3 regions of the Ideonella lacteola genome follow, and region 2 is predicted to be linked to each of the others. Evidence: predicted binding sites of a transcription regulator. Region 2 holds the regulator's gene; each other region holds the start of a gene.
The links. Region 2 encodes LexA, which represses DNA repair genes until DNA is damaged. Its sites were predicted from a motif close to ACTGTATNNNNATACAGT; they were not measured.

Region 1 (7,268 bases), on a different contig from region 2:
AGGCGGCCAACTCGGGCAGCAGGCGCTCCAGGGGGCCGAAGTCGGCGCCTTCGCGGGCGACGCGAGCCACTTCCCGCATCAGCCCCAGCACCTGGGTGTGCTGGAACGTGTGGCAGTTCTCGGGCGAGAAGCCGGTGGCGGCCATCCAGCGGTCTTCTTGCGAGAAGTGCCCGTCGGTGTGGTCGACCAGTGCCTGGAAGGCCTCCAGGCCGGCCAGGTGGGACTGGGCCAGTGCCGCTTCGGCCGCCCCCAGCAACGCGACGAATTCTTCGTGCGTCGCGTCCATCTGCGTGTGGGCCAAGGCGAGTTCGTCGGACCAGGTCAATGTCGGCATGGCGTTCGTCTCGTGGGGCAGGTTGATGAGGCGGGCTGGGGTGCGATTCTCACCGAGCCGTGCGGTGATGCCGCATCTCGCCGTGCCTGCCTTGATCTGGCGCAAACACTGTCAATGTGCGGCGAGCGACGGCCACAATCGGGCCATGTCGAGCGAGCCCTCAGCCCCTCCGGCCCCGCCAGCCACTTCCGCCGCGACCCCGGGCTGGGCGCGGCCCTTGTGGTTGCTCGCCGGTGCGGTGGCGTTCATCACCGGGTTGGTGGGTGTCTTCCTGCCGCTGCTGCCCACCACACCCTTCGTGCTGTTGGCAGCGTTCTGCTTTGCGCGGGGCAGTGAACGCTGGGAGCGCTGGCTGCTGCAGCATCCCCGGTGGGGCCCGATGGTGCGCGATTGGCGGGCGCGGCATGCCGTGCCGCTGCGGGCCAAGCAACTCGCCACGGTGATGATGACCCTCAGCTCGCTGTGGGCGTGGTGGGTCATCCCGTCGGCGTGGCGCTATGTGCCGGCCGTGTGTTGCGCCGCCACTGCGTTGTGGCTGTGGCGGTTGCCCACCCGCTGAGCGGCAGGGCGCCCACGGCGCGGCAGGCTCAGCTGCGGCGCCGCTTGGGGGTGAAGTTCAAGGTCGCATCGAGCTTGGCGGGTGCAGCGCCGACCTGGATCTTGACGGGCGCCTGATCCTGCAACTGGTCGGGGTGCCACACCACCAGCTCGGCCGCGCCATCGGGCACGCCTTCGATCCGGGCAGTGCCTTTGGCGTCGGTCTTGCCGAACCACGACGTCCCGCTGACATAGACCTGCCCGCGCATCGAGCCGTGGATGTGGCAGCCCAGGCCGATCGGGCCGGCGTGTTCGGCCTTCACATCCACCGTGTTGGTGCCGGACTTTTTCTTCGGCGCGGCGGCCGGCTTGGTGTTGTAGTCGTCATAGCCGCCGTAGCTGCTGTTGTCGCGCGGTGGTGCACCGGTGCCGTCCAGTCGAAGCTCGAAGTACTCGACCGCCGGCATGCTGCCCAGCGGGCCACTGGGCACGGAGCGCACATGGTGATCGTAGGTGTCCTTGTTGACGAAGCGCAGCGTGCTGCCCAGCGGTACCACCGTGAGAAAGGGCTGGAAGCGCAGGTTCTCTTGCGAGATCACCACCGGCGCCGCGGCCGGCTTGGGCGCCGGCTGATTGGGCACCTGGATGAGCACCACCACATCGGCGGCGGGCTGGCCGTCGCGGTCCAAGACTTGAACATCGAGGGTGCCTGCCTGTGCGGCCGCAGCGGTGAGGGCCAGGGCCATGGCGGCGAGTCGGGGCAACGGACCTGGGGGCAGGGTGTAGGGCATGGTGTTTGGGGATGTGCGGTGGGGTGGGATGGGCGTTGAAAGCGTGTCGGTCAGGGCACGTTGACGATGTCGCGGTGCATGGGCGCCAGTTTGCCGAGCAACTGGTTTTGTGCGCTGAAGGGGATGCCGCGGGCGTCCATCGCCTGCTGCAGCACTTCCACCAGGGCGTTGAAATCGGCACGGGTGATGTCCACCCCGTTGTGGACGCTCTTCATGTCCGGCCCATCGAGCCGGCACGGGCCGCCGGCCACCTCGCAGATCTGGTCGACGAGCTGAGCCTTCACGTGGGCCTGGTCGACATCCTTGAAGAACGGGTTCATGCGCGGATCGGCCAGCAGGCGCTGCATGAAGTCGTCCATCAGGGCGACCAGGCCGGCGCGCTCGCCGAACTGCTGGTAGAGCGTGGCATCGGCGGCCTGGGCCACCCGCACACCGGCCAAGGTGGTGAGCAGGCAGGTGGCGATCGCCGCGCTGCGCAGGAGTGACGTGATCGACATGGCGCGGGTGCTCCTCAGAAGGCGATCTGGGCCGACAGGTAGGCCCCGGTCTGCCGCTGGGTGATGACAGCCGGGACGATGTGGCCCAGGTCGACGTAGGCGAGCGTCATCGAGATGTGTTTGTTCGGCGCCCAGGCGACGAACAGATCGGCCCAGTCGTCTTCTTTGAGCCCCTCGCCGAGGATCGAGGGGTTGAGGTTGTCGGGCTTCGCCCGGTATTCGGCGCCGATCGCGAGGTCTTTGCGCAGCAGCCACGCGATCGAGACTTCCGGCTGCAGGCGGTAGGCGTCGTGCGCTGTGCCGCCGAAGCCCAGCAAGCCGTTCTGGTTGGCCCGGGTCAGGCGCAGGGTGCCGTTCAGCAGCACGCCCTGCGCCAACAACAGCTTGGTGGCGCTGAGGTAGAGGTCGGTACCGGAGAGATCGGCCCCGAGGGCCTTCAGCGTGGGCTCCAGGCCGGCAGCGTCGGCACGCTTGTGTTCCAGGCCGATCGCCAACTGGGGCATCCAGCGGTCGCTGTCCAGCACCGCGTCGCCAGCGAAGCGCCACTTCAGCCCGACGATGTCTTGCTTCAGGTGCAGGCCGGGCAAGCCCAGGGCGGTGCCGGTGGCGCCGGTGTTGAAGTCCTGCCGGGCGATGGAGAGTTCGAATCGGTCGTCGATGCCCACGGCGGCACCGGCGGCGTTCATCGCGTAGTCCTGGGTCACCACCCGGGTGGCGTGGGCCGTGGCGCCGAACTGGTGGCGGGTGGCATAGCTGGCCGTCACGGCCCAGGGGGTGAGGCCGCCGCCCGCGGCACCGTCGATCGAGCTGACGCCACCGGTGAGCAGCAGCTTGCCGTTGCCATGGGTCAGAGGGGGGGCTGGTTCTTCGGCGCGCGCCGTGGGCAGTGAGGCGGTCAGTGCCAAGGCGGTGAGGGCCAAGGCCAGCGGGGGTCGTTGTCGGGTCATGCGGTCTCGGTGCGTCAAAGGGGGGTGGAACCGATGGTGAGCCGGGCTCTCCGGCGGACCTACGTCAACTGCGCTCGATTGGATGCATGCCGGCGCCACGGCGGCGCTGATGTCTCGCCTCCGGCCGGGCCCGGTGTGGCATTGTTCACGCCGCAAGGGCTTGCGCGCATCATGGCCCCTGGCGGCGTGCGGGGGATCTCGCGGCTGGGCTTGACGATCCTGGTTTGCCAACCGTCCCGAGGGACACGCCCCCACTTGGCGTGGCGTGTCCACATGAGCACGCCCTAGTCGGGGAGGTCGAACAGTGGCAAGTTGTAGGCGGCGGCAGGTTCTTCGGCCGCGGGGGCGCTGGCGCGTCGCTGGGGCGGCCGGCGGCTGGCCGCGGCCGCGGCGCGAGCCAGCCGGGCATCCCATTCACCGGGGGTCATCAGCTTGCCCCCTCGCACGCCCAGCAGGCGCAGGCGCCGCGAGAGATCGACGCGCTTGAGGCATTCGCCCGCCGCACGGCGGATGGTGGCGGCATCGGCGGTGGGGGCGGGCAGGGTTTGGTCGCGGGTGACGATCTTGAAATCGTCGAAGCGCAGCTTGATGCCGATCGTCTGTGCGACATAGCCCTTGCGAGCCAGGTCGCGGGCCAATTGGGCACAGAGCTGGGTGAAGATCTCACCCAGCTCGGTCTTGTCTCGCTTGGCATGCAGGTCGCGGTCGAACGTGGTCTCGTGGCTCATCGACACCGGCTCCCCGTGGGTGACCAGCGGGCGCTCGTCGCGGCCCCAGGCGGCATCGTTGAGCCAGGCGCCGTAGCTGCGGCCAAAGTGCTCGATGAGCCAGCCTCGCTCGCACTGCGCCAGCTCGCCGACGGTGTGGATGCCCAGATCGGTCAGCCGCGCCGCCGCCTTGGGGCCGATGCCGTTCACCTTGCGGGCGGCCAGCGGCCAGATTCGGGTGGGCAGATCGTCCATCGTCAGCACGGTGAGCCCGTCTGGCTTGTCCAGCTCGGAAGCCAGTTTGGACAGCAGCTTGTTCGGCGTCACGCCGATCGAGCAGGTGAGGCCGCCGGTGGCGCGCTGGACGTTGTTCTTGATCTCCAGCGCCAGCGCCCGCACGCCGCCGAGCGGGTCGTGCCCCACGGCGTCTTGCGCGCCGGGAACGTCGGTGAGATCGATGTAGATCTCGTCCACGCCGCGGTCTTCGATCACCGGGGCCAGCTCCGCCACCGCGGCCTTGAACCGGCGCGAGTAGAGCCGGTACTGCTCGAAATCGACCGGCAGCAGCACGGCGTTGGGTGCCAGGGCCGCGGCCTTCATCGTGCCCATCGCCGAAAACACGCCCATCGCGCGGGCCTCGTAGGTCGAGGTGGTGATCACCCCCCGGCCGGTGTAGTCCTTCAGCAGCGAGTAGCGGCGGGTGCCGTCCGGCAGCAACTCTGGCTGGTGCCGGCGACCGCCGGCCACCACCACCGGCTTGCCGCGCAGATCGGGATAGCGCAGCAACTCGACCGACGCATAGAAGGCGTCCATGTCGAGATGGGCGATGAGACGGCGACGGGCGGCCATGGGCTGTATGGATTATCAGTAAAAAGCCCGCGTTTGGCGTGCCAGCTTCCACGGTGGGCCCGGCGTGGGCGAGTGGCGGGTTCTTTAAAATGTGTAAAGTACACATTTATTTGGGTCGTCGATGTACTTGAGGGCTCCGTCGCCGCTCTGTGGGTCGTTCACCACCTCAGATTGAAAGGAAACCACCGTGATCTCTACCCCTCTGTCTCTCGTTGACCGCGCCCGCACCCGTTCCTGGCCCGCCATGGGCACCGCGTTGCTGATGGCCGCCGTGCTCGCCGCCTGTGGCGGCGGCGGGGGCGGCAGCGACAGCACCGGCACCACGCCGCCGCCGCCCGCGGGCACATCGTCATTCACCAGCGGCGCCATCACGGGTTTTGGTTCGGTGATCGTCAACGGCGTGCGCTTCGACGACTCGGGCGCCGAAGTGGTCGACGACGACGGCCAACGCCACGAGCGCGACGAGCTTCGCCTGGGTGAGCAGGTCGAAATCGAGGCGTCTTCGATCGACCGCGCCAGCGGCCAGGGCGTGGCCACCCGCATCCGCTTCGGCAGCGAAATGGTGGGGCCGGTCGCCTCGATCGACGGCGCCGCCCAGACCCTGGTGGTGCTGGGCCAGACCGTGGCGATCGGCACGGCCACGGTCTTCGACGATGACTTGGCTGGCGGCTTTTCAGGCCTGACGGTGGGCCAGGTCGTGGAGGTGCATGCGCAGTTCGACGCGGCCCAGGGCGTTTACCGGGCCACCCGCATCGAGACGGAAGACACGCCGGCCGCGTACAAACTGCGCGGGCTGGTGGAAGCGCTGGACGCCGCCGGACGAACCTTCCGCATCGGCAGCACGGTGATCAACTACAGCGATGCCACCGACGTGGCCGAGAACCTGGCCAATGGGGTGCGGGTACGCGTGACGCTGCGCACCGAGCCCGTATCGGGCCAGTGGATGGCCACCCGGGTGCAGGCGGGCGAGCGCCACCATGGCGACCACGACGAGGCGGAAGTGCGCGGCTTGATCACCGCCTGGACCTCGGCCACCGAGTTCAGCGTGAACGGTTTGCCGGTCGATGCGCGCACTGCCAGCTTCCCTGATGGCCAGACGGGCGTGGTGCTGGGCGCCAACGTCGAAGTGGAGGGGGCGATCGTTAATGACGTGCTGGTGGCCACCAAGGTGCAGTTGGAAGACGAGCACGAACACGAGCACGAGAACGAGGCCTATGAGCTGCATGGCGCCATCACCGCAGCCGATGCGAACGCCCGCACCTTCGCTCTGCGTGGCGTGACCGTCGCCTACACCGACGCCACCGTGTTCCGCGACCTGTCGGCCAGCGACTTGACGGTGGGCCGCAAGGTCGAGGTCAAGGGTGCGCTGAGCGCCGATGGCACCCGTGTGGACGCCACCCGCATCAGCCGCGAAGACTGATCAGGGGCGGGCCCAAGGCCGGGGATCAGCAGATTCCCGGCCGACGCGTTAGCATTCGTCTGGGCAAAGCGCACATTTTCTGACGCGTCCGTCCGCACTGGCGATGTCCGACCCCACCGAATCCTCACTGCCACCCGATCAGCAAGCTGTGCTGGAAGCCGTCAACGCCCTGCTGGCGCCACTGGCGCGCCTGGCGGTGGCCCGCGGTGTCCACTTCAGCGAGGTGGAGGAGCGGTTGAAGACCGCCTTCGTGCAGGCGGCGCGCGAGGCGAACCCGGGTGGCTTGCCGCATCGGCAGGTGAGCCGGATCAGCACCACCACCGGCATCAACCGCCGCGAGGTGACGCGCCTGGTCAATGCCCAGCTGGAGCAGCCCAAGCCGCGGCGGTCACTGGCCGGCGAGGTCTACGCCCACTGGCTCACGAACCCGCTCTACCGCGACACCGCGGGGCAGCCAGCGGCCCTGCCGCGGCAAGGGCCTCGCCCCAGCTTCGAGGCCCTGGCCCGCGAGATCACCAGCGACGTCCACCCCCGCAGCCTGCTCAGCGAGATGCAGCGGCTGGGCTATGTGACCCTCGACGAGGTTGCCGACACGGTGCAGCCCGTGAAGGATGCCCTGGTGCCGCGCGGCGACCTGCCCCGGGCGCTGCGCATCCTGGGCTCGAATGTGGGCTCGCACCTCTCGGGCGCGGTGGAGAACGTGCTGGGCGATGGACACCGCCATCTTGAGCAGGCCATCGTCGCAAGCGGCGTGCCGTTTGACGCAGTGCAAGCCGTGCGACAGCTCGTTGCGGCTCAATGGAAGCAGAGTTTCGACACCCTGGTGCCGGCGCTCGAACGACTCATCGAAAGCGGTGCCAGCACCGAGGCCGAGGGCGTTCCGCCCGCACCGGCCCAGCGGGTGCTCATCGGCATGTACAGCTATCACCAGCCCGATCCGGCCGCGCCGCCGGGCGAAGGAACCCCATGACTTCACTGTTCTCCTCCATCCGTCTGGCCTGGCGTCGCGGTCACCTGGCAGCCGCCCTGCTGGCCGTCGCGCTGCTGCATGCCTGCGGCGGCGGCGTCGAAGGGCAGGGCACCGGTTCGGTGAGCTACAGCGAAGGCCCGATCGCGGGCTTCGGGTCGATCATCGTCAACGGCATCCATTTCGACGAAAGCTCGGCGACGATCACCGACGATGACG
Region 2 (7,268 bases):
GGCCTGGGCCGGCGGCCAAACGTTTGTCGCGGTCCCCGATCGCGGGCCGAACGCCACGGCGTGGAACACCAACGTCGACAACACCACCAGCTGGGTGCCACGCCTGCAAACGCTGACGCTGTCTCTCACACCGGTGGCCGACGGCAACCTGCCCTTCACCTTGACGCCCGCACTGATCGGCACCACCACGCTGTTCTCTCGCGACGCCTTGGTCTACGGGCCGGTCGTTCCGCCAGTGAACCAGAAGAACCGGCACTACTTCAGCGGCCGCTCCGACAACTTCGACGGCGACACCGGCTCGCTCAGCCCGATGGACGCCCGCTTCGACCCCGAGGCCGTGCGCGTGTCGCGCAGCGGAAAGCGCGTCTACATCTCCGACGAGTACGGCCCCTACGTCTACGAATTCAACCGCGAAACGGGCAAACGCACCCGCGTGTTCAGCCTGCCGGAATCAACCTTCGCAGTCGCGGCCAAGTCAGCGATCGGCGCCACCGAGATCAGTGGCAACACGCGTGGCCGCGTGGCCAACAAGGGCATGGAAGGCTTGGCGATCACACCGGACGGCAAGACGCTGTTCGGCTTCATGCAAAGCCCGCTGATCCAGGACGGTGGTGACGGTGGCCGTGCCAACCGGATCGTGAAGATCGACATCGAAACCGGTGCCGTCAACCAGTACGCCTACGACAACTTCATTCCGTCGCTGAACAAGGCCTACAACAGCAGCGAAATCCTGGCGCTGAACAGCCACGAGTTCCTGGTGCTCGAGCGTGATGGCAAGGGCCTGGGCGACAACTCGGCCGCGGTGGTGAAGCAGGTCTGGAAGGTGGATCTGGCGCAGGCTGAAGACGTGAGCGCCCTCGAAGGCGCGAACGACCTGCTGGCCAAGGCGCCCGCGAAGACCTTGTTCCTCGACATCCGCGCCGCGCTGAACGCGGCGGGCCTGGCAGACACCGCGATCCCCGCCAAGCTCGAAGGCATGGCATTTGGCGAGGACGTGGTGATCGATGGCGCCGTCAAGCACACGCTCTACATCGCCAACGACAACGACTTCCTCTCGGTGGCGCCGGGCGGCCTGCCCAACCCGAACCAGTTCTTCGTCTTCGCCTTCGACGACGCGGACCTGAACGGCTCGGCCTACGAGCCGCAAAAGTTCAAGCCTGCGCTCTGAGAGCTTGAGAGCCCACGCCCAACTCTCGGGGTACAGCAGCACTGGCAACGCCCGTGCGGCGTGCGAGGCCGATCGGGCGCGGTGTGCTGCCGCTTCAAACGGCAGCCATCAGGCCCAGCAGCATCTCGATGCGCGCCTTCGAGGCGGACAACTCACCCGCTGAGGGCAATGCACCATCCGGCGCGCCGACGATCGCGCCGCCAGGGCAGCGCGTGGCGCGCCACACGGGCAGCCCGCGCGCTTGGGCGCGCTGGGCAGCCGCCAACAGCGACGCATGCACCGTGCCATTGCCGGTGCCTTCGATGACCAGGCCCTGAACGCCTGTCGCGACGATCGCGTCGACCACCGCGCCGTCCACCCCTGCATGGCTGGCCACCACGGCCACGCTCGGCCAGCCGGCCACCGGGCCCAAGACGCGTGCCACGCCCACCGCCTCACAAGACGGCCAGGCCCGCAACACCCGCAGGCGCCCCTCCTGGATCAAGGCGACCGGCCCGGCTTCGCCCGACTCGAACGCGTCCAGCATGAAAGGCTGGTGTTTGCGCACTTCGACCGGCCCGTGCACCCGGCCGTTCAGCACAGCGGTGACGCCGCTGGCCTGGGGCGAAGCGGCCACCGTCACCGCATCCAGCAGGTTCTGCGGGCCGTCGGCCTGCAACGAGGTGGCGGGTCGCATCGCGGCCGTGAGCACCACCGGCTTCGTCGGCGAGAGCACGCGGTGCAGGAAATACGCCGTTTCTTCGAGCGTGTCGGTGCCGTGCGTGATCACGAGGCCGGCCACCTCGGGCCGCGCCAGGTGGTGGGCCACGCGCTGCGCCAGGGCCTGCCAGATCTCGTGGCTCATGTCCTTGCTGTCGACCTGCGCCACCTGTTCCGATTCGAGCCGACGCGGCCCCAGGGCGGGCACCGCAGCGACCAGCTCCTTCACCCCCACTTGCCCGGCCACGTAGCCCACGTCGTCGCCCGAACCCGCGATGGTGCCGCCGGTCGCGAGGATCACCACCAAGCGCTCTTCGAGTGAATTGCTTTGCATTTCTTGCATGTCTGGATAAAAATACAGATACTGGATGCAACCTCAGCCGTCACGCTGGCCTGCTAGCACCCCTGCTCAGCACCCGCCGACGGCCTCAGCCGCCATGATCGACAGCCCGAAGCTCACCGCCCGCCAGCAGCAGATTCTCGACTTGGTGCAAACCACCATCGAGCGCACCGGCTCTCCGCCGACGCGTGCCGAAATCGCTGCCGAACTGGGCTTTCGCTCGCCCAACGCCGCCGAAGAGCACTTGCAGGCGCTGGCTCGCAAAGGCGTCATCGAGCTGGTGGGCGGCACCTCACGAGGCATCCGTCTTCAGTCCAGCACGTTGCGCGCCCTGAACGAGGCTCGCGGAAAGCAATTCTCGCTGCCCTTGCCCAGCCTGGCGCAGCTCACCTTGCCCCTGGTCGGCCGAGTGGCCGCCGGCAACCCCATCCTGGCTCAGGAGAACATCGAGCAGTCCTACGTGCTTGAGGCCAGCCTGTTTCCACGCCGCCCCGACTACCTGCTGAAGGTGAAGGGCATGAGCATGCGAGACGCCGGCATCATGGACGGCGATCTGCTCGCCGTGCTGAAGACCGCCGAGGCGCGCAACGGCCAGATCGTGGTCGCACGTCTGGACGATGAGGTCACCGTGAAGCGCCTGCACCGCACCAAGCAAACGATTGAGCTGCTGCCCGAGAACCCTGACTTCGAGCCCATCGTGATCGCGCCGGGCCAAGTCGAGTTCGCCATCGAGGGCATTGCTGTCGGGCTGGTGCGGCAGAACATGCTGTTCTGATCGCCTTTCGCTGGTCGCCTTTCGCTGGTCTTGCTCGACATGGGCCGCACGCTGTCTCCCATCCGCCCGATCAAGGCGCCCAAGGCTGCTTCGGCGGCTGATTGCCACACGCTGGAACAGTTGCCGAACGTGGGGCCGGCGATGGCCGGTGATCTGCGCCTGCTGGGTTTCCAGCATCCGGCCGACCTGCGCGGGCAAGATGCCTTCACCCTGTATCGCCAGCTCGAACGAGCCACCGGCCAACGCCAAGACCCTTGCGTGCTGGATACCTTCATGGCCATCGTCGATTTCATGAACGGTGCCACCCCCAAGCCTTGGTGGGCCTACACCGCCGAGCGCAAGCAGTTGCACGGGCAGGCACTGGGCTGATCGCCGCTGTTGACGCTTTCGGTTTCGGCGGGCCAGGGTTGCCCACCCTCGCTCTATAGTTCGCGCCTTGTCACCCACCCGGTGCGCATTCATGTCGCCTCGCCTTTCGCCCTTGGCACGCCTCGTCCGCCGCACTGCAGGCGCGGCGTTCGCCGTGCTCAGCCTGTGGCCAGCGTGGTCTGCCGCAGCGACCACCGAAGAGACGCTGACCGCCATCGAAGACCAACGCGTCGAAGCCGTACGCATTCAGGATTTCGGGACGCTGGGCCGCATCTACGCCCCGGAGTTCCTGGCAGTCTCGCCACAGGGTGAGGTGATAGACCGATCACAACTGTTCCAGGCCCTGGCCAAGGGCCAATCGGCACAGCGATTCAGCACCGACGACATCCGCGTGCTGGATCTGGGCGCGACCGCCGTGGTCTTTGGCCGCCAGACAGCTCGGGCACCAACGGGCCAGGTGACCGAGGTCTCGCGATTCGCCCATGTGTACATCCAACGTGACGGGCAGTGGTGGTGTGTGTCGGCCCAATCCACCCGAATGCCCGAACCATGATCATCGGTACCTCATGAACCGTCTGCTCCCCTTCCTCGCACGCGCGGCAATCCGTTGTGCTCGCGTCGGCGTCGCCGGCCTTCTGGCGGCCAGCTTGCCGTGGGCCCACGCTGCCGCACCGACACCCGAGGACATGGCGCAACTGACGCGCCAATCAAACGAGTGGGATGCGGCCATCGTCCGGCAGGATCGCGTGGCGATCGAGGCCAACATGGCCGAGGATTTCCGTCAGATCGACGGCGATGCCGACATCGAAGACAAGGCGTCGTTCGTCGACGGCCTGATGTCACCCAAGCTGAAGATCGACCCCTACACCGTCGATGAATTCGAGGTGCGCCAGTACGGCGACACCGCGTTGCTGACCGGCCGCACCAAGATCACTGGCCATTGGGACGGCAAGCCTTTCAGCACCCACTACCGATACACCGACATCTACACCCGACAGCAGGGTGTCTGGAAGATCGTGCAGGTGCAGATCACCCGCCTCGCCAAACCCTGACCGGCGGCCAGCGTCGCCGTGGGCAGGCAGCGGGCGCGGCGTGGCACCACGCCGCTCTCTTGGCTCGACACCAATTTCTCTCTTGACAGAAATTACAGAAGCGGTACGCTGGGCGCCATGGAACTCAGCGAAACCGGCCGCCGCTTCATCGTCCACTGGGGAGAGATGGGCTCGGCCTGGGGTGTCAACCGCACGGTGGCCCAGATTCATGCCTTGCTCTTCTTCCACGGCAAGCCCTTGCATGCGGAAGAGATCAGCGACACGCTCGGGGCCGCTCGGTCGAACGTGAGCACCAGCCTGAAAGAGCTGCAGAACTGGAAACTGATCCGGGTGACGCACCTTCTGGGCGACCGGCGCGACTACTTCGAGACCTCGCACGACGTGTGGGAGCTCTTTCGCACCATCGTCCGCGAGCGCAAGGAGCGAGAGTTCGACCCAACCACGCGCATGCTGGCTCAACTGGTGGCGCAACCATCTTTCCAACAAGAGCCGCCCGACGTGCAGGACCGCCTGCGCGAAACCCTGCGCTTCATGGAGTCGCTCGGAGCCTGGTCGGACGAGATGCTCCGCCTCACCCCGGCCACCCTCGAAAAGGTGATGGGCCTGGGTGCCAAGGTGCAGAAATTCTTGCGTGGCTCCGACAGCGCGCAGCCCACCACCGAGGCCGATGCGGCGGCGCCCGCTCCGCTGCCCGCACCACCGTTCTGAGCCCCTTTTTTTGACTCAAAGTTTCTGTGTTTGCCGAAATTTCAGAAGGAGAGAACATGGACCACGCCAGCCCTTATCCGATGACGATCTACTACGACGCTTCGTGTGCGCTGTGCAACGCCGAGATGACCAACCTCATGCTCCGCAACACCGAAGGCCTGCTGCGTTTTGTCGACGTGTCGGCACCTGGTTTCGACGCGCCGCCGCCTGGCACCACCGTGTCGACGCTGATGGAGTTGATCCACGCACAGACCGCAGACGCGCGCCTGCTGAACGGGGTGGAGGTGTTTCGCCTCGCCTACCGCGCGGTGGGCCTGGGCTGGTTGTGGGCCCCCACGAATTGGCCGGTGCTTCGCCCACTGGCGGACAAGCTGTATCCGGTGGTCGCCCGAAACCGGCACCGCATTCCGCGCGCCCTGAGTCACCTGTTGTTTGAAACTACCGCGCGCCGCGCGGCCCAACGTGCTTCGGCCCAACGCTGCCAAGCCGATGGAACCTGCCAACGGTAGCGCGCCAAGGAGCCTCTCATGAACACACTCTTGATCTTTGCCTCGTCGCTCACCCTCGCGGTGTGCCTGCCGATCGTCGCCGTTCGCTATCTGGAGCCGATCCTCGCCAAGGTCTTGCGCGGCCTGTGCGATGCGGATGGCGGCGCCGAGTTCTGGATAAGGTCGGCCTACCTGCTGGCGGTGACCGGCACGGTGGTGCTGCAGTTGACCTTCGGCCGGTTCGAAGACGGCGCCGACCCCGTCGACGTGCTGCGCCGCACCTTGTGGCTGGTGCTCGCCGGCATCTTCGTCACTGTGGCTTTCATCGCCAGCCGGGTCTGGCACCAGGTCTCGCAGATGATGCGCATCGATGTGCGCCTGCCGATGGCGCCCGCCGAGCGGGCCCGGGCCACCGCCGCAGAAGCAGCGAGCGCATCATGAAGGTCCTCGTCTGCGGCCACCGCGGCTTCATCGGGGCGCACATCGCCCGGGCGTTGCGACAGGCCGGGCATGAGGTGGCGGGCACCACGTCCACCCAGCCCGGCTCGGGTGAACACCTCGTGGACTTCTCGCGCGACACCACCCCCGGGGCCTGGCTGCCTCGCCTGGATGGGGTGGATGCGGTGGTCAATGCCGTGGGCGTGCTGCGCGACAGCGCCCGACGGCCGATGTCGGCCGTGCACCTGCTGACCCCCATGGCCTTGTTCACGGCCTGTGCACAGGCCGGGGTGCGGCGGGTGATTCAGATCTCCGCGCTGGGCATCGACCACGGCACCACGCCCTATGCGCGTACCAAGTGCGCCGCCGATCGTCACCTCATCGAGCGCACGCAAGCCGGGCAGTTGGATGGCCTGGTGCTTCGTCCCAGCGTGGTCTACGGGCCGGGCGGTGCCAGTGCCACCTTGTTCGACCGCCTGTCCCTGCTGCCCTGGTTGCCGCTGCCGAAGGCGGCACTGACGTCACGCATCCAGCCCGTGCATGTGGAGGATTTGGCCGCGGCCGTGGTGGCGGCGCTGTCCAGCAGCGCCGTGCCGAAGGGCGTGCTGCCGGTGGTCGGGCCGCAGGTGTCCAGCCTGTCGGCCTTCATCCAGCGCCTGCGGGCCGCCCGCGGCCACGCGCCGGCTCGTGTGATGGCGCTGCCCGAGCGCCTGACGATCGCCAGCGCCGCCTGGGGCGACCGCTTTCCGATCACGCCCTGGGGCCAGCAAACGTTGGCATTGCTGGGCACGGACAACACCGCCGACGCGACGCCGCTGCGCGATCTGCTGGGCCGCGAACCACGCGACCCGGCGAGCGAACCCGCGCCTTTGGCCACGCTCCGCACCCGCACCGCCTGACGGGGCCCAGGCTCGCCCCGCCCAGTGGCGCGCGGGCGATCCCCTCGCGCCCCTTCGTGCATCAACCCGCCAACACGCGCAGCGGTTTGACGATGCCCTCGACCTTGTGGCCCTTGCGTGCCCGCTTGCCCACGTAGGCGGCCAGCGCAGCGCCCTTGATCACTTCATCCTTCGGCTTGCCGCCGCGGCCCGTGCCCAGCACCCGCAGTGATTCGCTGAAGGTCGTCACCGAGAGCAGGGGGTCTTTCGCGTCCACATCCATCAGCGTGAGGCCTCGGCCGCCCTTCGATTGCAGCTTGAGCTCGCTCAAGGGGTAGACCAGCAAACGGCCG
Region 3 (7,268 bases), on a different contig from region 2:
TGCGCAGCCAGGCAGAAGGGCAGGTCGAGCACCGGTACAAGCTCAAAGGCCATTCCACCGTGCTGGCCGAGGGGCGTGCCATTGGCCAGAAGATCGGGACTGGGCCGGTTCGCCTTGTCAGCTCCATCGCCGAGATGGATCGTGTGCAGCCGGGCGACGTCCTGGTCACGGACATGACCGATCCCAACTGGGAGCCGGTGATGAAGCGCGCCAGCGCGATCGTCACCAACCGCGGTGGCCGCACCTGCCACGCCGCGATCATTGCCCGCGAGCTTGGCATTCCTGCCGTGGTGGGTTGTGGCGACGCCACCGACACCCTGCATGACGGCGCGCTGGTCACCGTGGCCTGCTCGGAGGGCGACACCGGCTTCGTCTACGACGGCCTGTTGGAGACCGAGGTCACCGAGGTGACCCGAGGCGAGCTGCCGTATTGCCCGATCAAGATCATGATGAACGTGGGCAACCCCCAGCTGGCGTTCAACTTCGCGCAGGTGCCCAATTCCGGCGTCGGCCTGGCGCGCCTCGAGTTCATCATCAACAACAACATCGGCGTCCACCCGAAGGCGATCCTCGACTACCCCAACGTCGATCCGGACCTGAAAAAGGCGGTCGAGTCGGTCGCCCGCGGCCACGCCTCGCCCCGTGCCTTCTATGTGGACAAGCTGGCCGAGGGTGTGGCCACGATCGCGGCGGCCTTCTGGCCCAAGCCGGTCATCGTGCGGCTGTCGGACTTCAAGTCGAACGAGTACAAGAAGCTGATCGGCGGTTCGCGCTACGAGCCGGATGAAGAGAATCCGATGCTGGGCTTCCGAGGTGCCTCGCGCTACATCAGCGGCGAGTTCACCGATGCCTTTGGCATGGAGTGCGAGGCGCTCAAGCGCGTGCGCAACGACATGGGCCTGACGAATGTCGAGATCATGGTTCCGTTCGTTCGCACGGTGCGCCAAGCCGAACGCGTGTCTGCCTTGCTGGCGGACCGCGGCTTGAAACGGGGTCAACATGGCCTGCGCCTGATCATGATGTGCGAGGTGCCCAGCAACGCCATCCTGGCCGAGCAGTTCCTGCAGCATTTCGACGGCATGTCGATCGGCTCGAACGATCTGACTCAGCTCACGCTGGGCCTGGACCGCGACTCCGGTCTGGAGCAGTTGGCCGAAGACTTCGACGAGCGCGATCCTGCCGTCAAGGCCATGATTTCCCGCGCCATCGCGGCCTGCCGGGCGACTGGCAAATATGTCGGCATCTGTGGCCAGGGCCCCAGCGATCACCCCGACTTCGCTGAGTGGCTCGCCCAGGAGGGCATCGTCTCGATTTCGCTGAATCCGGATTCGGTGATCGAGACCTGGACCCGCTTGGCCGCCAGGCGCTGAGCCTGCCGACCCGCTGAGCTCGCTGACCCCGCTCGAGCGGGGCGGGCGGGCATCGGGCCGCCCTCTGTGCTATGATCGAGGGCTTTTCCGCCTTGCCGCACCGGCTGTTGACGCGCCGGGCGGCTTCCCATCAAGGAACCCACAAGGAGAGTTCATGCGTCACTATGAGATCGTTCTGCTGATCCATCCGGATCAAAGCGAACAGGTTCCGGCCATGCTGGAGCGTTACAAGAACCTCGTCACCAACGGTGGCGGCAAGGTTCATCGCGTGGAAGACTGGGGCCGCCGCCAGCTGGCATACATGATCCAGAAGCTCGCGAAGGCGCACTACCTGTGCCTGAACATCGAGTGCTCGAAGGACGTGCTGACCGAGCTGGAAACCGGTTTCCGCTTCAACGACGCCGTCTTGCGCCACCTGACCGTCAAGGTCGAGAAGGCCGAGACCACCCCGTCGGTGATGATGAAGTCGGTCGAGAAGGAAGAGGCCCGCAAGGCCGCCCAGGAAACCGCCGCCTGAAGCACAGTGGCTCGTCGCGACACCCGGAGGTGATGCCATGAACCGAATGGTTCTGGCCGCCGAAGTGGTGGAACGAGGCGCTCTGCGTTACACCCCGGCCGGCCTTCCCGCCCTGGACCTGCAATTGAAGCACCAGTCCACGGTCACTGAAGACGGCCAGCCTCGCCAAGTTGCCATGCAGCTCAAGGCGGTGGCGATCGGGGCGATCACGCGGCCTGTTGCCGCGCTGGCACTGGGAGTTCCGGCTCAATTTGCCGGGTTTCTCGCCGCCTCGCGCAATGGCAAAGGTCTCGTGTTCCATGTGACCGAGCTGGACGCCTGAAGCCACGCACCTGTTTGAACACCGGATAGACAATTTTCAGAGGTCATCATGCCCCCGCCAAAGTCTCGTTTTTCCAAGGATCGCCGTCCCAAGCGCAACCAGCAATCGCTGCTGTTCCGCCGCAAGAAGTTCTGCCGCTTCACCGTGACCGGTGTCGAGTCGATCGACTACAAGGACGTCGACCTGCTGCGCGATTTCATCGGTGAAAACGGCAAGATCACGCCGGCTCGCCTGACGGGCACGCGCGCCTTCTTCCAGCGTCAGCTCACCACCGCCATCAAGCGCTCGCGCTTCCTGGCGATGCTGCCGTACAGCGATCAACACAAGGTCTGAGGGAGCCCACACCATGCAAATCATCCTTCTGGACAAGGTGGCCAACCTCGGCAACCTGGGTGACGTCGTCAAGGTCAAGGACGGTTTCGCCCGCAACTACCTGATCCCGACCAAGCGCGCCCGTCGCGCCACGGAAGCCGCGATCAAGGAATTCGAAGCCCGTCGTGCCGAGCTCGAAAAGGCTGCTGCCGACAAGCTGTCGGCGGCCCAAGCCCTGGGCGAGAAGCTGAACGGCCATACCGTCACCATCAGCCAGAAGGCTGGCGTGGACGGCCGTCTGTTTGGCTCGGTCACCAACCACGACATCGCCGAAGCCCTGAACAAGGGTGGATTCCAGATCGCCAAGTCGCAGGTTCGCCTGCCCAATGGCCCGTTGAAGGCTGTGGGTGAGTTCCCGGTCAGCGTGGCGGCCCACACCGATGTGGTGGTGGAAATCACCGTCAAGGTCGTTGGCGAAACCGAGTAACCACTCGATCGCTTCCTGATCCGAAAGGGCCGGTTTTCGAACCGGCCCTTTGCATTTGGGGCCTCGCGGTTGTGCACTGCGATTCCCCGTGAAGTCCACAGCCTTGTCCACAGGCGCCCGGCTTGCCGGCGCCTATGATCGACCGATGCCCACGATCTTCGACGCCCACGATCCACGCTCCGAACCCCGTGACGAAGAAGTCGCCAAGCTGCGAGTGCCGCCGCACTCCATCGAGGCCGAACAGAGCGTTCTGGGTGGCCTGTTGCTCGACAACGGCGCCTGGGATCGGGCGGCCGACGTGCTCAACGAGACCGACTTCTACCGCTATGAGCACCGCCTGATATTTGGTGCGATCGGGGCGCTGATCAGCGGCAGCAAGCCGGCCGATGTCATCACGGTGTTCGAGCAGCTGCAGTCGCTGGGCAAGGCTGAGGAGTGCGGTGGGCTCGCGTACCTGAACGCGTTGGCGCAGGCCGTGCCCAGCGCCGCCAACCTGCGTCGCTATTCCGAGATCGTTCGCGAACGCGCGATCCTGCGCAAATTGATTGCGGCGAGCGACGAGATTGCCACCGCCGCGTTCAACCCCCAGGGACGTCAGGTCTCGCAGATCCTCGACGAGGCCGAAGGCAAGATCTTCAAGATCGGTGAGGAAGGACAGCGCACCAAGCAAGGCTTCCAGAGCATGGACCAGCTGGTGATGCAGCTGATCGACCGCATCACCGAGCTCTCGGAGAACGGCGCGGAGGACGTGACCGGGGTGCGCACCGGCTTCTACGACATGGACCGGATGACCGCGGGCCTGCAGGGCGGCGACCTGATCATCCTGGCCGCGCGGCCATCCATGGGCAAGACGGCGTTCGCGCTGAACATTGCCGAGAACGTCGCCGTCCACGAGGGCCTGCCCGTGGTGGTCTTCTCGATGGAAATGGGCGCGGCGCAGCTCGCATTGCGGATGGTCGGCTCGCTTGGCCGCATCGACCAATCCGGGCTGCGCACCGGCCGCCTGCGCGATGACGATTGGGGCCGTCTCACCGAAGCGGTCGACAAGCTGTCGAAGGCGGCGATCTTCATCGACGAAACCCCAGCGCTGAACCCGGCCGAGCTCCGCGCGCGGGCGCGGCGCCAGGCCCGCCAGTGCGGAAAGCTGGGCCTCATCGTCATCGATTACCTGCAGCTGATGAGCGGTACGGCCAGCTCCAGCGGGGAAAACCGCGCCACCGAGATCAGTGAGATCTCCCGGGGCCTCAAGGCGCTGGCCAAGGAGCTGAACTGCCCGGTGATCGCGCTGTCGCAGTTGAATCGTTCGGTCGAGACGCGGCCCGACAAGCGGCCGATGATGAGCGACTTGCGCGAATCGGGCGCCATCGAACAGGATGCGGACGTCATCATGTTCATCTACCGCGACGAGTACTACAACAAGCCCGACGGCCCGAACCCCACCAAGGAGCCTGGCGTGGCCGAGATCATCATCGGCAAACAGCGTAACGGCCCGGTCGGCACCGTGAAGCTCGCGTTCCTGAAGCAGAACACCAAGTTCGACAACCTGGCGCCGGACGCGTACAGCCAGGAATACTGATCGACGCTCATTGATGTTCAGCGGGCGCCGCGCTGAGCGGCTACCGCCCGCACGGCGTCGCCCGGCGAGTGCGCGCCTCCGGGCCCGGACGTTCGCATGGCCCAGCAGCTTGGCGCCAAGCTGAATACTGTATATATTTACAGTATGACGCCGCACACCCAGCGCCCGCTTGCCGACGACGCCCTTCAGCCCTTGGTCGACGAGGCGATGGCGCTGCCCGCGATGGTGGTCGATGCAAAGTCGATCAAGGGGCGCGGCACGGCCTGGGCGATCCAGCACCGATTCAGCCGTGAGCAGCATGCCGCCTTCGACGACGGCTGGGGCACGCTCGACCAGCGGGCCGCTCGCGAAGTGGTTCCCGTGCACACCGAGATCATCGAGCAGCAGGTCAAGACCATCCTCACGGGCAACGACTCTCCGGACATCAGCTTCGACCTGTCGATCAACCCCTACCGCGGTTGCGAGCACGGCTGCATCTACTGCTTCGCGCGTCCGACCCACAGCTACTTCAACTTGTCTCCCGGGCTGGATTTCGAAACCAAGATCTTCGCCAAGGTGAATGCGGCGCAGCGCCTGCGCGAGGCGCTCGAAAGCCCGAGCTACGAGCCTCTGCTGCTCAACATCGGCTCCGCGACCGACGCGTACCAGCCGGCCGAGCGGCAGCTTCGCATCACCCGGTCGGTGATCGAGGTGCTGAGCGAGTTCAAGCACCCGTTTTCGGTGATCACCAAATCATCCGGCATTGAGCGTGACATCGATTTGATCGCACCGATGGCCGCCGACAACATGGCAGCGGCCTATGTGTCGCTGACCACGCTCGACGGCGATTTGGCGCGCATCCTGGAGCCTCGGGCGGCCATGCCGCAGCGTCGCCTCAAGACGATCGAGCGCCTTGCGCGCGCGGGCATCCCCGTGGGGGTGAGCGCGTCGCCGATGATTCCGTTCATCAACGAGCCTGAGCTCGAGCGCATCCTCGAAGCAGCCGCCCAAGCCGGAGCCACCCGCGCCTTCAGCATCGTGGTCCGCTTGCCGTGGGAGGTGAACCCGCTGTTCCAGCAGTGGCTGGAGGCGCACTTTCCCGATCGGGCCAGGCGGGTGATGGCCCGCATCCGAGACATGCGTGGCGGCAAAGATTACGACGCGCAGTTCGGCCGCCGCATGACCGGAGAGGGGGTGTGGGCCGAGCTGGTCCGACAGCGTTTTCACAAGGCAGCCAGTCGGCTGGGCCTGCTGAACGAGCGCACGCCGATGGATCTGTCGCGCTTTGTCCGGCGCCCCCGGTTGAGAGCCAAACGCGGCGGGCAACCGGAGCTCTGGATGCCGTTGCAGCAAAGCCTGTTTTGACGCCGCCTGTTCTACTGACGCCAATGGGATGCCACACGCGCGCGGCGCCGGCTCAGGCAGCGCGTGGTGGGTCAAGGCCCTTGGCGTTGTGGCGTACGGCTGTCTCGGTGGTGCGGCATGTGGTGTCGCGCAGCGAGGTGCGAGAGGGACGACGTCCCAGCAGGCTTCCCCTTGGCCTGCCCGGAGCTGGCCCGAAGTAGAGCAGGTCGGGCCATCGTCCGCCTGATCGGCGGTCGATCGAGCCACCCATCAGGCGGCGGGGGTCGCCTCCGGCGCGCCGGCCAGTGCGGCCTCGTTGGCCAGGTTGTCATCCCCTTGGCCCTGCGCAGGCGATTGAGATGATGACGCTTCGCCCGGCGCGCCAGTGGCCTGAGGCGCCGCAGCGGTGTTCGTGGCCCCAGCGGCTTGCGCCTGGGCGGCGGCCATGGTGGCCTGCGCCGGCGACGACGCGCTCGGTGCCACCGCGCCTGCTGAGCGCAGAACGAGTCCACCCGACTGTCGGCCGGCGGCGCTGCCCGGGTTGGGCATGGTCGATGAGGCCAGTTTGTCGAAGATGCCGTCGGCCTGAGATTGCAGCTCGGCAGCATCGGGGATCTTCTCCGCGTGCCGCTGCAGCACCATGCGGGCCATGTCGATCAGCTTGGTGTTCAACGTGCGGGCGCCGTGGGCCAGCAGCGATTGGACAGCAGCACGAGGCTCGCCGTTCAGGCTGTGGTTCATCGACGATTCGGCCAGCGACGTGATCTTGGCGTGGGACACGCGCACCAGCTCGGAGTAGGGCGGGTAGATGCCGCAGGCCTTGGCCAGCAACTCCGACAAACTCTTCGAAATGCAGAATCGCAGCGCGATCGATTCGATCCAGACGTCGGCCTCGTCCAGCCGCAGCTCGGCTGCCGCCAGCTCCGACAGCAGCGTCACCATGTTCAGCGCGGCCTCGATGTCGAAGCCAGGGTGGCGGATCTCCCTTGCCAGTGATCGCATCTCTTCGAGCACGCGGGCCAGTTGCCGCCCGTGCATGAGGCACAGCGTTTCGATCACCGCGGCAAAGCGACGCAGACGTGAGCTTTGAGTGTTCTTCTCCAGCACGTGGCGCACGTTGTCGGCGCACCGCTGCAAGCCCTTGCCATCTTTGTCGCGAAAGCGGGCAAAGGCCAGCAGCACCATCGACTGCAGGTCGAACATCTTCGACGTGATGCCGATGCTGGCCGCCCGCTCGAGCGCGCGGCGAGCCTCGGCCTGTTCGCCGCAGTAGAACGCCAGCATGCCTTGCCGCTGCAGCCGCTCGATTGAGCTGGGCGTCAGCTGCGTGGCCATGCGGTAGGTTTCCAGCGCTTCGTTCA

Region 1: AACH06_RS17230 (DNA polymerase Y family protein) is a predicted target of LexA. The motif match lies at 4,665-4,682, and genes of this name have one in related genera.
Region 3: AACH06_RS26205 (PA0069 family radical SAM protein) is a predicted target of LexA. The motif match lies at 4,711-4,728, and genes of this name have one in related genera.

The regions. Positions count from the first base shown of each region.
Region 1 is NZ_JBBUTG010000011.1:49,071-56,338, reverse strand. Features, by position in the region: gene AACH06_RS17255 (hemerythrin domain-containing protein) at 1-334, opposite strand, end outside; gene AACH06_RS17250 (YbaN family protein) at 480-893, shown strand; gene AACH06_RS17245 (cupredoxin domain-containing protein) at 922-1,662, opposite strand; gene AACH06_RS17240 (group I truncated hemoglobin) at 1,713-2,159, opposite strand; gene AACH06_RS17235 (DUF3034 family protein) at 2,174-3,106, opposite strand; gene AACH06_RS17230 (DNA polymerase Y family protein) at 3,391-4,662, opposite strand; gene AACH06_RS17225 (DUF5666 domain-containing protein) at 4,850-6,082, shown strand; gene AACH06_RS17220 (DUF6502 family protein) at 6,186-7,052, shown strand; gene AACH06_RS17215 (DUF5666 domain-containing protein) at 7,049-7,268, shown strand, end outside.
Region 2 is NZ_JBBUTG010000005.1:208,085-215,352, forward strand. Features, by position in the region: gene AACH06_RS10990 (esterase-like activity of phytase family protein) at 1-1,168, shown strand, start outside; gene AACH06_RS10995 (asparaginase) at 1,263-2,201, opposite strand; gene lexA (transcriptional repressor LexA) at 2,305-2,982, shown strand; gene AACH06_RS11005 (helix-hairpin-helix domain-containing protein) at 3,022-3,351, shown strand; gene AACH06_RS11010 (nuclear transport factor 2 family protein) at 3,443-3,904, shown strand; gene AACH06_RS11015 (nuclear transport factor 2 family protein) at 3,918-4,403, shown strand; gene AACH06_RS11020 (GbsR/MarR family transcriptional regulator) at 4,521-5,111, shown strand; gene AACH06_RS11025 (thiol-disulfide oxidoreductase DCC family protein) at 5,168-5,620, shown strand; gene AACH06_RS11030 (hypothetical protein) at 5,639-6,040, shown strand; gene AACH06_RS11035 (NAD-dependent epimerase/dehydratase family protein) at 6,037-6,936, shown strand; gene parC (DNA topoisomerase IV subunit A) at 6,998-7,268, opposite strand, start outside.
Region 3 is NZ_JBBUTG010000027.1:49,587-56,854, forward strand. Features, by position in the region: gene ppsA (phosphoenolpyruvate synthase) at 1-1,370, shown strand, start outside; gene rpsF (30S ribosomal protein S6) at 1,525-1,887, shown strand; gene priB (primosomal replication protein N) at 1,925-2,209, shown strand; gene rpsR (30S ribosomal protein S18) at 2,258-2,542, shown strand; gene rplI (50S ribosomal protein L9) at 2,556-3,008, shown strand; gene dnaB (replicative DNA helicase) at 3,154-4,584, shown strand; gene AACH06_RS26205 (PA0069 family radical SAM protein) at 4,792-5,928, shown strand; gene AACH06_RS26210 (response regulator) at 6,178-7,268, opposite strand, start outside.